DNA from 3 places in the Vibrio owensii genome. Region 2 is predicted to be linked to each of the others. Evidence: predicted binding sites of a transcription regulator. Region 2 holds the regulator's gene; each other region holds the start of a gene.
The links. The regulator PurR, encoded in region 2, represses purine synthesis genes. The targets are predictions, from matches to a motif close to TNANGNAAACGTTTNCNTNA.
Positions count from the first base shown of each region.

Region 1: A9237_RS01595 (phosphoribosylaminoimidazolesuccinocarboxamide synthase) is a predicted target of PurR. The motif match lies at 2,529-2,548, and genes of this name have one in related genera.
Region 3: purE (5-(carboxyamino)imidazole ribonucleotide mutase) is a predicted target of PurR. The motif match lies at 3,275-3,294, and genes of this name have one in related genera.

Region 1 covers NZ_CP019959.1:356,536-361,884, forward strand. Annotated here, with positions in the region: gene A9237_RS01575 (J domain-containing protein) at 1-680, shown strand, start outside; gene A9237_RS01580 (hypothetical protein) at 858-1,043, shown strand; gene A9237_RS01585 (hypothetical protein) at 1,323-1,610, shown strand; gene A9237_RS01590 (SulA-like leucine-rich domain-containing protein) at 2,068-2,460, shown strand; gene A9237_RS01595 (phosphoribosylaminoimidazolesuccinocarboxamide synthase) at 2,665-3,768, shown strand; gene A9237_RS01600 (alkaline phosphatase D family protein) at 3,874-5,349, opposite strand, start outside.
Region 2 covers NZ_CP019959.1:730,747-736,095, forward strand. Annotated here, with positions in the region: gene torD (molecular chaperone TorD) at 28-675, shown strand; gene purR (HTH-type transcriptional repressor PurR) at 1,120-2,124, shown strand; cyclic di-GMP riboswitch class I at 2,410-2,499, shown strand; gene A9237_RS03180 (TfoX/Sxy family DNA transformation protein) at 2,616-3,206, shown strand; gene A9237_RS03185 (TVP38/TMEM64 family protein) at 3,327-4,016, shown strand; gene A9237_RS03190 (putative signal transducing protein) at 4,016-4,333, shown strand; gene A9237_RS03195 (alpha/beta fold hydrolase) at 4,371-5,174, opposite strand; gene glgA (glycogen synthase GlgA) at 5,297-5,349, opposite strand, start outside.
Region 3 covers NZ_CP019959.1:1,789,348-1,794,696, forward strand. Annotated here, with positions in the region: gene A9237_RS08065 (gamma carbonic anhydrase family protein) at 1-440, shown strand, start outside; gene A9237_RS08070 (DUF1488 family protein) at 455-718, opposite strand; gene aroE (shikimate dehydrogenase) at 722-1,555, opposite strand; gene hemF (oxygen-dependent coproporphyrinogen oxidase) at 1,655-2,572, opposite strand; gene tsaC (L-threonylcarbamoyladenylate synthase type 1 TsaC) at 2,607-3,164, opposite strand; gene purE (5-(carboxyamino)imidazole ribonucleotide mutase) at 3,365-3,850, shown strand; gene A9237_RS08095 (5-(carboxyamino)imidazole ribonucleotide synthase) at 3,855-4,988, shown strand; gene A9237_RS08100 (DNA topoisomerase family protein) at 5,053-5,349, opposite strand, start outside.

The sequences.
Region 1 (5,349 bases), 370 kb from region 2:
ACCGTGGTTTTTTGTTGGCCGATTTTGTCCAACACCATCAAGCGGAAGTATCGAACTCTAATCTCGTCGAAGCTTGGTATCAACTGTCTGCACTTAAAAACCCTCAGGCAGAAGAAGCCTATAACCAGTTTTTGGAAGATCGCTTCAATCAACTCAGGGCCAAACAAGTTTCTGAGATTGTAGAGTTGGATAAGCAAGCCACTGACGAAGAACAGAAAGAGACCATTGAAATTCAACAAGCAAAGAAAGCTGAAAACACCAACGTTTGGTATGCCTCTGGCGCTCTGGGCTTTGCTTTGCTTCTTGGTGGCGGTGCATTCGGTTACCGCAGGCACACACAAAAGGCCAAAGCCACTGCAGCGAATGAAGTGTCACGCTCTCTGCAATTAGAGACACAAGTGAAAGAACTTCAGTTCGCCAATAAACAACTTAAGCGCCAACTCGAAAAAGTATTTAAAGAGTTCAAGAAGATAAAAGGTCAATCTGAGAACCAAAAACTTCTCGTCGCTTGTGCAATGTTTGGCTATACCCCGCAAACCATTCCAGACAGTAAAGCAGTGAAGTTGCGCTACAGACAATTATCTAAACTCTACCATCCTGATTCTAGGGGAAGTGAAGAAGAGATGAAGCTTTTAAATCAGGCGTTTAAAACCATTTCACAAAATGTTACAAAAGAGTAAAACTTAGCCACACACCTTTATCTCGCGAGCTTTTCATCCTAGAAAATAAAGGCTCGCAATCGATCTCCCTCTCAAACAAATTAACAGACATTTAACTTGACCATCTTTTATATGCCATAATGCCGGGTGAAAAATAACACCTAGCGACTCAAATTTATGTAGGTGGGGAGAAAATCAATGTTCACTGAAGAAGGCACCTGTGACTGGTGTAAAAAACCTAGCTTTGTAACTCGTCATGATTACGTAGATGGTAAATACCATCGTTCATGCAGCTCTTGCTACGACATCGCGAAAATCGATGTCCGCCTATTCAACCAAGGCGAATTGCAAATGCGCGAGCGTTTGGAACAACGAGCAAGCTAAATAGAACAAATCAACGGAACTGATTTTCAAGGGCGCCTTATCACAAGGCGCTTTTTTGATCCTTCATTAGAACGTGAAGCCCTCACAACCAAAACACTCCGCAATCACATTCTCTAGTCCTCTGGTGGTTCTCACACTCTCAAATTGGCTATTAATTGACCTATTAAAAACAGTGTCACTTATTTCATAGTGATGTTGATGGTTTTCCCTGTCAGCGGGTCAAACCCACGATACATCTGGAGTATAGTTTTGTCGCTCAAACAAAAAACAGGTGACCATATGTACACAGATGAAGCGGAAGCAATTATTGCTAGCCAGCCTCCTGAAGCCGTTGCAACTGGCGAGTTGATGGTTTTGAAAAATACAATTAAAAGAAAAGTCTCTGGCCCTAACAAAAGTCGATTATTGCGGTTAGCAAACTCCGACCTTGGCAGTTTATGCTCTCGCGCCAATTCAGGTAACATCGAACAAATTCGCGCCATGTATCAAACTATGGTTCAGCTTGTAAGGGCTGGCAACATTGGCCAATTTGAAACAGAAATCGCACGTGCAAAAACCGAATTCTAACCATTATTAAACATCGATCCTTGTATTTTCAGGCTGCGTATTCGCAGCCTGCTTTTTATCGTTGTCTGTAAAAGCAAAGCGCTTTCTTGAACGTTCAGCCTCTGCCTTTTTGTTTTCTCTTCCTTTCTTCTCCCTCAAAAGCACTAACACTACTGTGTGCCATCACGAAAAAGCACTGTATAAACCGGTTAAAACCACTGTATAGCTAAGCCGAAATTACTGTATATACAGTAGTAATCACCTGTATATACAGCTCCGGAATGCAGGTGACTTCACATTTCACCATGTTTATCAAACATATCAAAATCCAAACTTTACACCTTAATTTCAATAACTTAGACAAAAAGCAGGTCATAAGTGCGGGAAAGTTTTTCAACTCCACTCATAAAAATCGGTTGATCAGGCATCAAAAACAAACTACTGTATACACATACAGCATGTATAAAGGAACAGTAAGATGCAGTTACAAACTCAATCTCATACATACTCTCGCTACAACGTATTGGCACAAGCAACACAACCTATGGATGTGTCTGACCAACTTCTTTCTAAGTTGGCAGTATTGTCTCAACAACAGCAATGGATTCTGTTTACCGCTGAGTGCCCTCGTCCTGATTTTGAGCAACTTGCTGCTTCCAACATTCGCTGTCAAAACATCATTCAGATGAAGCCGTCTCAACAGCTTTCTGAAGTGGAAATCGTGATTAAAGCTATTCAGTCTGGTAACGCTAGCGCTGTCGTCGCATCGAACAAGATTGCCCTAATGAATCAATCAATGCTTCGCGATATTGCTCAACGTTATCAGTGTGAAGTCTTTTTCGTCGAAGGCAGAGTGAACAAGTACCACTAACAAGATCGACGTTATCCATCCTGCATCTCGCCTCCTTTTAAGGGGGCTTTTTTTGTGCTTTAACAAATTAAGGCAAACGTTTGCTTTTTCTCTGGCGAGTTAAAATAGTTCTGGTATGATGCCATCATTCGATTTATTCAGCGTGCTTTTTTCGCTGGATATCTTCTCTTTATGACGTTTGATTAAGATGATAGGAATGTCGCAATGAGCCTTGCTAATCAAGTACTTGCCGTCAATGACGACCTGCCAATTCGCACCCACAAGCCTGTTCACAGCGGAAAAGTTCGCTCTGTTTACTGGTTAACTGAAGAAGACAGCGCACGACTGATCAAAGAAAAAGGATACGATGTCGCCCCTGATGCCCCACTGGCTATCATGGTGATCAGTGACCGTATCTCTGCATTCGACTGTATCTGGCATGGCGAAGGTGGACTCAAAGGCGTTCCGGGTAAAGGCGCTGCACTCAACGCGATCTCTAACCACTGGTTCAAATTGTTCAAAGACAACGGCCTTGCTGATAGTCATATCTTGGACATCCCTCACCCATTCGTTTGGATCGTACAAAAAGCGAAGCCAGTTAAGATTGAAGCAATCTGCCGTAAGTACATCACAGGTTCTATGTGGCGCGCTTACGCAAATGGCGAGCGTGAATTCTGTGGCATTCAGCTTCCTGAAGGTCTTGAGAAAGATAAAGCGCTACCTGAATTGCTAATGACACCTTCAACCAAAGGTATCTTGAAAGGTATTCCAGGCGTACCTGAGGCGGATGACGTGAACATCACTCGCCAAAACATCGTGGATAACTATGAAGCTTTCAACTTCTCAAGTGCAGAAGACATTGCACAGTACGAAAAGCTATTGAAAGAAGGCTTTAACGTGATCAGCAATGCGCTTGAAGCCGTTGACCAAACGTTCGTAGATACTAAGTTTGAATTTGGTTACGTGCACGACGCTGCCGGTAACGAAAAGCTAATTTACATGGATGAAGTCGGTACGCCTGATTCGTCACGTATTTGGGATACGAAAGAATACCAAGCAGGTAACATCGTTGAGAACTCGAAAGAAGGTTTCCGTCAGTTCTTGCTAAACCACTTCCCTGATCCTGATATTCTGCTTAACAAAGAACGCATGCCAGAGCGTGAAGCCCTTGCTCGTGATAACGACCTGCCAGTGGAGTCTTTGATGGATATCTCTCGCACGTATATCGGCATTGCAGAAAAAATTACAGGGCAACCAATCAAGTTGAGCGATAATCCAAAAGCAGAGATCATCGAAATCTTGAGCAAAGAATACGGTCTAATCGACTAAAGCCAGCTTCTATGCTGAATTACTAGATTAAACAACAAGAAAGTCCGCCACGTGCGGACTTTCTTATTTCAAGCGCGGTCGTCTAGAACGTATTCGTTAGCTGCCCTACTCTATATCGAGCGTCAGACCATCCGTTGTGGATGCCGACTTGGTTGTCACTTGATAGTTTTTGTCTTTAATGCTGGAAAGCATGTACCACGTTGATTGCGCTTTCTCTGGCGTAAAGGTCACACGCATGAAACCGCGTTGCTTAATGTCTGTCCATTGCAGCTCAGAGACTAAATTCGGCAGTGAATATTCCATCTGAGCAATCGCAACCGGCTCCAACGCTAAATATTCTTCCAAGCCCGGCGAACTGACCGAGCTTGTCGCGAATTCAACGCCAATAGGATTGTTCGATATATCCTTCAACTCACTAGTCCATGCATTATGTGTATCGCCCGCCAAACATACAAAGTTGCCTGAGCTTGCTTTAGCAATTTCATAAACGCGCTCACGTTCGACGTAATAACCATCCCAAGCATCGAGGTTATACGGCAGCTTAATCGTGTCTGAATTTGGATCGGCAAGATAACCGGCGATTGCATTGTTCACTGCCAATAATGCGTCCATCTTCTGATCATCGCTTGCGGTAAAGAGCTGGAACATCGCCAACATTACCGAGCTCGGAAGCTCCATGCGTGACATCAGCACTTGCTGTCCAAGCACATTCCACTTTGCATTCTGGCTATTAAACGCATTCATCAACCACGCTAACTGCTCTGTACCAAGCAGTTCTCGTTCGGTACTGCGTGACTGAGCGACTAGGCTACCAATCGCTTCCATTGTTGGTTCGGTGAGAGAGAAATAATCCAAAGGTTGGTCGCGGCCTACCAAACGAGTGTCGAGCATCATTAAATTGATTAAGTCACCAAAGGCAAACTGACGATAAATCAGCATGTTTGAGAAGGTGTTTTCTCGCACAGGGAGCCATTCAGTCCAAGCTGCTGCTGCCGCGGCGCGTCTGTCATTAAAGCTGCCTTCATTGTCTTGATGGTTTTCCGCTCCCTCTTTCCATGCATCATTAGCTAACTCGTGGTCATCCCAAACCGCGATCATTGGTAACGCCGCATGTAGAGCTTGCAGATCTTCATCTTGGCGGTATTGTGCATAGCGCTTTCGATAATCATCTAACGTAATGCATTCTGTGCCTTTACTCGGCTCACGACCTAGCGCAGCTGCATCTTCGCTCGCATAACCACCAGCGCCGTATTCATAAATGTAATCACCGAGATGTAAAACCACATCAAACGCTTCCTTTTGATGCTGTGAAAGAATCTCTTTGTAGACGTTGAAATACCCCGCCGGATAATTTGCGCAAGACACGACTGCCATAGACGCTTTGGTCACGCTGCCTTCCGGTAAGGTCTGTGTCATACCAACGATGCTCGTATTCTCTCCCACCATGAATCGGTAGTAGTACTGGGAGCTTGGATTAAGGTTTTTCACATCGACCTTAACCGTAAAATCGCGACTGGTATCTGTGGTAAAAGTGCCACTTTGCTCGATGCTAGAAAAGTCTTGCGTTGCAGACACCTGCCA
Region 2 (5,349 bases):
AGGGGATAACCATTTAGGAGCAAAAAAATGCAAGAAGTGAAAGCTTTTAACGAGAAACGCGCAGAAATCTATTGGTGGTTTTCTAGCCTGTTCGCAAAAGAACTGACAGAGAAAGAACTAGAAAGCTACCACAGTGTTGAAATTCGAAGCTTTTTGGCTGGCCTTGGTGAAAATGAGTCATTAAAACCAGCTGTGGATACCCTTGTTGATGCACTTAACCGCCTACAAGATCGTGAAGACGCGCAACTTGAGTTGGCTGCAGACTTTTGTGAGCTTTTCCTTAAGACAGAAAAGCACGGTGCGCTGCCTTATGCCTCTATGTACATCGGCCAATCTGGTCTGCTAAACGACAAGCCAGCAGAAGAGATGGAAAAACTGATGGCAGAGTTTGGCGTGCAAGTTGATGAAAACCTGAAAGAGCCAGCTGACCACCTAGCGGTAGAGTTGGATTTCTTGGGTAATATGATTATTCGCTCTAACGAACTAGAGCAAGAAAAGCATATGGAAGAAGCGTTCGAAAAGCAGAACGATTTCATCCAACAGCATCTTTTGACTTGGCTACCTCAGTTTGCCGCTAAATGTAAGCAGTTCGACGAATTTGGCTTCTATGTTAGCGTTGCGCAACTATTAATTGCATTTTGTAAACTGGACAGCACCTACCTTCTTGGTGAATAATTGCCGCCTATTTTAGGGAGCCTGCTATTTAGGCTCCCTATTTTATTCGTTTAGTTTTAATCTGGCTTAAAGAAACCCAACCAATTTAGCCGTGAAAATGTGACCTCAAGGGCACAAAACAACCGCTGAAAATATTGCCAGCCTGCCCACATCAGTCTAAAATGTGAGCGCAAACGATTAAATATGATTTATATGTAAACCGCTGAAATATAGCGGTTTTTGTGTTTTCTTAACATGATTGCTGACTAATTCCTCACTTATAAAAGAAGGGAATATGAGTCTCAGCAACAAATGTTGCTACAAATCTTTTTATACCGATTCGGAACAACCACTGCCAAATATCTCAGCAATGCCCTTTCTTGCAGTTGCTCGGTTTGTGCAAGACCCTAAGCGTATGGTTGTCTTCACTCACGGTATTCAGTAGCTCGATACAGGACATCATTTATGGCCACTATTAAAGACGTTGCTCGCTTAGCCGGCGTTTCTACCACAACGGTTTCGCACGTAATTAACAAAACTCGCTTTGTTGCAGAAGCAACCCAAGAAAAAGTAATGAAAGCGGTTGATGAACTAAATTACGCGCCAAGCGCCGTTGCTCGTAGCTTGAAGTGCAACTCTACTCGTACTATCGGTATGTTAGTTACTCAATCAACCAACCTATTCTTCTCTGAAGTCATCGATGGTGTTGAGAGTTACTGTTACCGTCAAGGTTACACTCTAATTCTTTGTAACACGGGCGGTATCTACGAGAAGCAACGTGACTACATCCGCATGCTAGCTGAGAAACGCGTAGATGGCATCCTAGTAATGTGTTCTGACTTGACGGAAGAGCTAAAAGAGATGCTAGACCGCCATTCTGACATTCCAAAAGTTGTGATGGACTGGGGCCCTGAGAGCTCACAGGCAGATAAGATCATCGATAACTCGGAAGAAGGCGGCTACATCGCGACGAAATACCTGATCGATAACGGTCACACTGACATCGCATGTTTGAGCGGTCATTTTGAAAAAGCGGCGTGCCAAGAGCGTATCGCTGGTTACCGCCGAGCGATGGCGGAAGCAAACCTAACGGTTAACGAAGATTGGGTTCTTGAAGGTAACTTTGAGTGTGATACTGCTGTACTGGCGGCAGATAACATCACTGCAATGGAAAAACGCCCAACGGCTGTCTTCTGCTTTAACGACACAATGGCGCTAGGCTTAATGAGCCGCTTGCAGCAAAACGGTATCAAAGTACCGGATGATGTATCCGTGATCGGTTACGACAACATTGAGCTTGCAGAATACTTTTCTCCACCGCTAACGACTATCCACCAACCAAAACGTCGTGTGGGTAAAAACGCATTTGAGATCCTTTTGGAGCGCATCAAAGACAAAGAACACGAGAAACGTGTGTTCGAGATGCAACCAGAGATCGTTGTTCGCAACACGGTTAAGAAACTAAACTAACCTCATCTGCGAACTCATTTTACAAAGCGCTCTTATGGGCGCTTTTTTAATGCCTAAAAATAACTTTCCCTTAATATTTCAGTTCAAGAATACAACCTTAAACTTCGATAAGTTGCTGTTTTAATTAAGGTGTAGTCCATTTCCTACATCAAGCTTTTGTATGACAAGTAGATGCTCAGCAATATGAAACAAAACACATCAATTTAACGCTATTAACTGAACCAAGATCACACTTTTATATTTGAAACGTGATGTTAATTCAATATACGAAGTATTCTCAAAGAGTCACGCACAGGGCAAACCATTCGAAAGGGTGGGACGCAAAGCCTCCGGCCTGAACCATCTTATTAGATGGAAGGTAGCGGGGTTACCGATGGCAAATATGCATTAAGTGAGTTTACCCTTTAATGACATTGTGTCTGCATGCATTTGCTAATCTCTCGGACCTGATTTTTGGTGGCGTAATATTAATTACACCGAGATAACACATCATGGATAAACCGATACTCAAAGACTCAATGAAGCTGTTTGAGGCACTTGGTAATATCAAGTCGCGCTCAATGTTTGGCGGCTTTGGGCTCTTCGCCGATGAAACGATGTTTGCACTAGTTGTGAACAATCAACTTCATATACGAGCTGACCAACAAACTTCATCTGACTTCGAGACTCAAGGATTAAAACCGTACGTCTACAAGAAACGTGGTTTCCCAGTTGTTACGAAATACTACGCTATTTCTGATGATCTATGGGATTCGACCGATCGCTTGATTGAAGTTGCAAAGCAATCTCTAGAGACTGCTAAGCAAGAGAAAAAACAGCAAGCGAGCACCAAACCTAACCGATTGAAAGACCTTCCTAATCTACGCCTTGCAACTGAACGTATGCTGAAGAAAGCAGGCATTGACTCTGTCGAGCAACTAGAAGAAGAAGGTGCCCTAAACGCTTATAAAGCAATCCAAGATACGCATGCCTCTACGGTAAGCCTTGAATTGTTGTGGGCGCTTGAAGGCGCTATCAACGGAACACATTGGAGCGTCGTACCTCAGTCTCGCCGGGAAGAGTTGATGAGTGCTCTCTCGTAGAGCAATCATTTCAGCATGACATTGAGTAAAAACCGCAGTTTTCACACTGCGGTTTTTTTTTGAAATTTTTTCTTACTCCATTCTGTCTTATTATTTAAGAAGCCAAACGGAGCCATTGATATGAATAAGAAACTGATTTTAGGACTGATCCTACTCGCGACCATCATCTTTTTAGGTGTCAACTTCGGTCAATATTTAACGCTAGAAAACGCAAAAGCACAGCAACAAGCGTTAAACAGTTTCATTGACCAAAACTTCGTGTTTGCCGCCGCTACCTATTTCTTTGCTTATATTGCTATCACCGCCTTTTCTATTCCTGGAGCTGCGGTTGTAACGCTTTTGGGTGCCGCCTTGTTTGGTTTTTGGACGAGTTTACTTTTAGTGTCTTTTGCCAGCACAATCGGTGCAACCATTGCGTTTTTAAGCAGCCGTTACCTGTTGCGTGAATGGGTACAAAGCAAGTTCGGTAATAAGTTAAATGCCATTAACCAAGGTGTAGAAAAAGACGGCGCTTTTTACCTTTTCTCTCTACGTTTAATTCCGGTATTTCCGTTTTTCTTGATCAACTTGCTGATGGGGCTAACACCAATGTCAGTCGCACGATTCTACCTAACCAGCCAAATCGGTATGTTGCCAGGTACTGCCGTCTACCTAAATGCAGGTACACAGCTCGCCACTATCGACAGTCTTTCAGGAATTGTGTCACCAACCGTATTAGCGTCGTTTGCTCTGCTCGGCTTGTTCCCAATCATCGCAAAATGGGTTATGAATAAAGTTCGTCCAGCCCAAGTTCAAAACGGAAATGCTTAATGAAGATATACATCGCTAAAAATCCTGCAGAAGCTCATATCGTCTGTGAGCTTCTCAAAACCGAACAGATAGCTTGTGAAGTAAGAGGTGAGGGAATGTTCGCCTTAAAAGGTGAGTTGCCATTTAGCGATGATACAGACCCGTATGTTTGGCTTTTACATCCGGAGCAGAAACTAAAAGCATCTACCATTGTTGAAGATTATCTCCAACAAGCGGAATTGACTTATCAAGACTGGCAGTGCCCGCAGTGTTCAGAACAAAACGAAGGCCAGTTTGGTGCGTGTTGGCAATGTGGATATCAAATAGGGGAGCCATAACGGCTCCCCTACTCTTTTGAAATCTTCAATAAATGCGTTAAGCCGCTAGACTCTGCTGCTTAATGAACTCGATGGAATGTTGGTTAAAGTCATCGGGCCTTTCTACATTACACACATGGCCACAATCTGGTATTTCTCTCAGTACGCTCAACTTATGCACCGCGACCATTTCTTTCACTGGCTTGATGAACATGTAGTCTCGGTCCCCCATCAAATACAGCGTCGGAATCGGTAGTTCACGATCTTTGAAATATCTCATCAATGGGTTCACATCTGCAGCCAAAGTAAACCAACGCTTAAATTCTTTTTGGCATAGCTTCTTGGCTTCGCGAATAAACAAGTGCCTTGATTCACGCTGGTTCTTCTGCGGCATAACGATATAAGCAAACAACTTGTACAACCACATGTAAGGAAGAATGTGTTTACCAAGGTTCCCCAATTTCACCAGTATCTGTGAGCGAGTATTTAAACGAGTGACTGCGCCACCCAGCACCATTGAGCGAACACGGTCTGAAGCCAGTTCTGCCAAGTTACGCACAATAATAGTACCCAAGGACATACCAACAAAGTGTGCTGATTGGATCTTAAGGTGATCCAACACTTTTAAGATATCCTGAGTTACGGCGGTAAAGGTATAGCGACTAGTAATCAGCTCTTTCAACAGTTGATTGGACTTTCCGTGACCTCGAAGATCGATGAGCAACAAATTGAAATGCTGCTTATACGCTTTGATTTGCTTAAACCAGATCGAAGAACTCCCACCAGCACCATGTACGAAAACAACCCACTCATTACTGGTAGGGTGCAAATAGGTTTTGTGGAAAAGAAGTGGCTGAGTCATGTATCAGTACGAAAAACACTTTTTGTGAAAGGGAATGGATAAATGCTACCACACTCCATAAGGGTAAGATAATAAAGGCACCTCATTCGGTGCCTTTCGTTACACTTTTTAAAGATTTTGCGTCAATTTAACGCAGCTCTATACAGTTGCAAATACTCTTCTGCCGCTTTTCGCC
Region 3 (5,349 bases), 1.1 Mb from region 2:
TCTGGCCATTGGTTGCAGCTCGGGGTGATGTAAACCATATCCATATTGGAGAGCGAACCAACATTCAAGATGGCAGCGTACTTCATGTAACTCATAAAAACGCAGAAAACCCCAAAGGCTACCCACTCACCATTGGTAATGATGTCACCATAGGTCACAAAGTGATGTTGCATGGCTGCGAGATCCACGATCGCGTCCTAGTCGGTATGGGCGCTATTATCTTAGACAACGTGGTAGTGGAATCAGATGTGATGATTGGGGCAGGAAGTTTGGTGCCACCAGGGAAGATATTAGAAAGTGGCTACTTATATGTTGGAAGCCCTGTTAAGCAAGCTCGCCCTCTATCAGATAAAGAACGAGCTTTCTTGCAAAAGTCTGCCAACAACTATGTGCAGAACAAAGACGACTACATTAACGAAGTAGAAGACATCAATGAGTAGTCAGGTATAGTCGGCTAATCGATAATGATATGGCCTTCTTCATCGAAGGCTTCATCTTCTATTAGCTCTTCAGCGATTTCTTCTAGGTCGAATCGGTAATCAGTAAACACTTTAATTGCCGCTTGCTCAGTTTCAATCAGTGAACCACTGAGCTTTTCTAACTTTTGTTTTGTTACATAGCACTCAATCAACGCACCAGATTGCTGCGCAGCAAAATTTACCGATTGTGATGCTTCATCCCAAGACTGCATGTCAGGGAATAGGATAGATTGATTCATTGATTATTGACCTTCAAGGTTCTTTCTTAGTTCTCTGAGAATTTGTTTAGCACCGGGACGTAAGCCGCGCCAGAGCATGAAGCTTTCTGCAGCCTGCCCAACTAGCATTCCAAGACCGTCATACGCATGAGCGGCACCATTTTCTCTTGCCCATAAGTTAAAGCTCGTCACCCCTTTGCCATAAATCATGTCATAGCTTGTACTGTTAGCGGCAAAGATAGAGGAAGAGATAGCAGGCAGTTCACCACTAAGAGAAGCGGAAGTGGAATTAATGATGACATCATACTTTTCATCAATACTTTCCATCTCTTTGGCTACTATAGGGCCATGAGAGACAAACAACTCTGCAAGCTCCTGTGCTTTACTAAAGGTACGGTTGGTAATGGTTAAAGAAGCCGACTTTTGATCAAGCAGTGGCTTAATAACACCACGAGCGGCACCACCAGCACCAATAATTAGGATTCGAGCACCTTCCAATACAACTTGGTGCTGAAGCAAATCTTGCACTAGACCTGCCCCATCGGTGTTGTCACCAATGATTTCACCATCATCTAACTTCTTGAGAGTGTTCACTGCGCCCGCCAACTGAGCACGCTCAGTCAGACGGTTAGCAAATTGATAAGCGTCTTCTTTAAATGGCATGGTAATGTTGCACCCCTTGCCACCTTCAGCAAAAAACACCTTAGCTGCATCAATAAAGCCATCAACAGGTGCACTTTCTGCGGTGTACACCAAAGACTGATTGGTTTGACGGGCAAACAAGGTGTGAATGAATGGCGACTTACTGTGTCCGATAGGGTTACCAAACACGGCATAGCGATCAATTTGCTGAGTCATTTCCTTACCTTTATTCCTTACTTATATAGAAAAAACAGGGCCACCTGATTACAGATGACCCTATCACTATCTATCTATATAGAAAAGGAGATTCAGCGCCTACCACTCTCGGGGCGTTAGGTATCGCTCGTAAAGCTCGGCCTCTGGAGAACCTGCTTGCGGCACATAGCTGTATTCCCAACGCGCAAGTGGTGGCATTGACATAAGAATCGACTCGGTACGACCACCACTTTGCAAACCAAACAGAGTGCCACGGTCATACACTAGGTTGAACTCTACGTAACGACCACGTCGGTACAGTTGGAACTCGCGCTCACGTTCACCAAATTCAATGTCTTTACGACGAGAAACGATCGGTAGGTAAGCTTGACAGTATCCCTCACCAACCGCTTTGATGTAGTCAAAGCACTTATCAAATTCCCACTGGTTTAGGTCATCAAAGAACAGACCGCCGACACCGCGAGTTTCATTTCGATGTGGTAGGAAGAAGTATTTATCACACCATGCTTTGTGCTCTGCGTAAACGTCTTCACCAAATGGTGCACAAAGCTGTTTTGCTGTGTCGTGCCATGATTGGCAATCTTCTTCAAATGGGTAGAAAGGCGTGAGGTCAAAACCACCACCAAACCACCAAATTGGGTCTTCACCGTCTTTCTCTGCAATAAAGAAGCGGACATTAGCGTGCGAAGTCGGTACATAAGGGTTTTTAGGGTGAATAACCAAAGAAACACCCATCGCTTCAAAACGACGACCCGCTAACTCTGGACGATGTGCTGTCGCTGATGCTGGCATTTCATTACCTTCTACATGAGAGAAGTTCACTCCTCCTTGCTCGAAGATAAGACCATCACGCAATACGCGAGTGCGGCCACCGCCACCAAGACGCTCTCCTTTTTCACGTTGCCAAGCATCTTCGACAAAGACGGCCTTTCCATCTTCTTGTTCTAGTTGCTGACAAATGGAATCCTGAAGTGACATCAAGAACTGCTTTACGGCGTGCTTATCGATTGCTGACATACGTGTAGTACCTATTGATTGCTGACTAGCAGGGTTAGCCCTGTCTTAATATTTGCGAGGTTTTAGCATCACGGATTTCACTAGGCTTGTCACGACCGCTGGTTTCACCACGTAAGATCGCCACAAGTCGGTCACCTAACTGTTCTTCAACTTCTTCCGTCGTCATACAAGGAGGCAGACCTGTAAGATTCGCGCTAGTAGAGGTTAGCGGCTTTCCGAATGCATTACACATCTTTTGTACTAAAGGATGATCAGTCACACGTACTGCAATCGAATCAAATTGACCCGATACCCAGTGAGAGACTTTGTCACTCGCAGGCATGATCCAAGTGTATGGCCCTGGCCAAGTTGCGTGGACTTTATCTAACTGATCTTGAGTCAACTGAGATTCATCAACATAAGGCAAAAGCTGCTCATAGCTCGCAGCAATAAGAATGAGCCCCTTCTCTACTGGGCGCTGCTTTAGCTCTAGCAACTTTTGAATCGCTTCTGGGTTATCTGGATCACAGCCGACACCAAATACGCCTTCTGTTGGATAGGCAATCACTTCGCCTTTTTGTAGTGCTTCAAGCACCTGTTCAAAGTTATCCACCAATTACTTCCTGATAGTCTTATCTGTTGTGTTTGCACTAAGTGTACAAATATTCATTCTCAGAGACTAAATCAATTTGTTTATAAAATGTATCAATACCATTTACAAACACACGCAAACGTTTGCTTGAGGTAAAAATCCCCGTATAATGCGCACAAATTTATCAGCTCACCTAATTTTGCAGCTTGAAGGAGTTTGAGATGAAAGTCGGTATCATCATGGGTTCTAAATCAGATTGGCCAACCATGAAACTAGCAGCAGACATGCTGGATCAATTTGGCGTGTCTTACGAAACAAAGGTGGTGTCAGCTCACCGTACTCCTCAATTATTGGCTGATTACGCAAGCAGTGCCAAAGAACGCGGTATTAAAGTCATCATCGCGGGTGCAGGCGGAGCCGCCCACCTACCAGGTATGGCAGCAGCGTTTACCAGCGTACCTGTGCTTGGCGTTCCAGTTCAGTCTCGTGCACTGAAAGGCATGGATTCACTGCTTTCTATCGTACAAATGCCAAAGGGTATTGCGGTTGGTACATTGGCGATTGGCGAAGCAGGCGCAGCAAACGCTGGCATCCTAGCAGCTCAAATCCTTGGTACACATGATGAAGCGATCATGGCAAAAGTCGAAGCGTTCCGTAACGAACAAACGGAAACCGTATTGGCGAACCCAAACCCTGCTGAGGATTAATCAGATGCATGTACTGGTTCTTGGTGCGGGTCAACTAGCTCGTATGATGTCTCTGGCTGGTGCGCCACTGAATATTCAAATATCAGCTTACGATGTGGGCAGCGGTAACATCGTTCATCCACTGACTCAGCACGTACTAGGCAACGGCTTAGAGAATGCAATTGAACAAGTAGACGTCATTACTGCTGAGTTCGAGCATATCCCACATGATGTGCTCGATGTTTGCGAAGCGAGCGGTAAGTTCTTACCAAGTACGCAAGCCATCAAAGCAGGTGGTGATCGCCGCATTGAAAAGGCATTACTTGATGATGCTGGCGTGCGTAACGCGAAATACTACGTAATCGAAACTCGTGAAGACTTTGATCGCGCAATTGAACACGTTGGTATGCCAATGGTTCTGAAAAGTGCATTGGGTGGTTACGATGGTAAAGGCCAGTGGCGCTTAAAAGAGACTTCTCAAGTCGAAGATATTTGGACAGAGATGGCAGAGTGCATCGCGGCAACACCAACTCAAGCGATTGTTGCTGAGGAATTTGTCCCTTTTAATCGCGAAGTTTCACTGGTTGGTGCCCGTGGTAAAGATGGCAGCGTTGAAGTATACCCTCTGGCAGAGAACGTCCACACCAATGGTGTATTGAGCCTTTCTACCGCGATTGATGCACCAGAGTTGCAAGAGCAAGCAAAACAGATGTTCACGGCCGTTGCCAACAGCTTGAATTACGTTGGTGTGCTAGCGCTGGAGTTCTTCGATGTTGACGGTACTTTGCTAGTTAATGAAATCGCACCACGCGTACACAACTCTGGTCACTGGACTCAACAAGGTGCAGAAACCTGTCAGTTTGAGAACCACCTACGCGCCGTGTGTGGCATGCCTTTGGGTAGCACTAAGCTGGTTCGTGAAACCTCGATGATTAATATTCTTGGTGAAGACACACTGCCAGAAGCATTGCTAGCGATGGATGGTTGTCACATTCATTGGTATGGCAAAGAAAAACGTGCGGGTCGCAAGATGGGCCACATCAACGTATGTGGTGACTACACTGGCGAACTTAATCGCAAACTTTGTGCATTAGCAGATGTTTTGGATGAACAGGCTTTCCCTGCTGTGCATGAATTTGCCAAGCAGTGGCAAGCATAGAAAAGCAGCGGAATAAATAGCAAAAGGGTCGCATGATGCGACCCTTTTTAATTCGTACTGAAGGTTATTGTGATTGAGTATGCTGGCACTTCCGGCTCGCGCATTGCAGTTTAACCCCGCTGGCCAGTTTCTTTTCTACCAACAAGGTAAATCCACATTCCTCGCAGCGGCCTCTAACAGGTGGCAAGTTCACCGCAAACTTGCACTTCGGATAGTTATCACACGCGTAGAATGTTTTCCCAAATCGGGTTTTACGCTCAACCAAATGTCCTTTGCCACATTCAGGGCAAGCGTGTTGCTCTTTCGCTTGCTGCTCTGGCTCAGGTTGGTTAATCGACTCAATATGATGGCATGCTGGGTA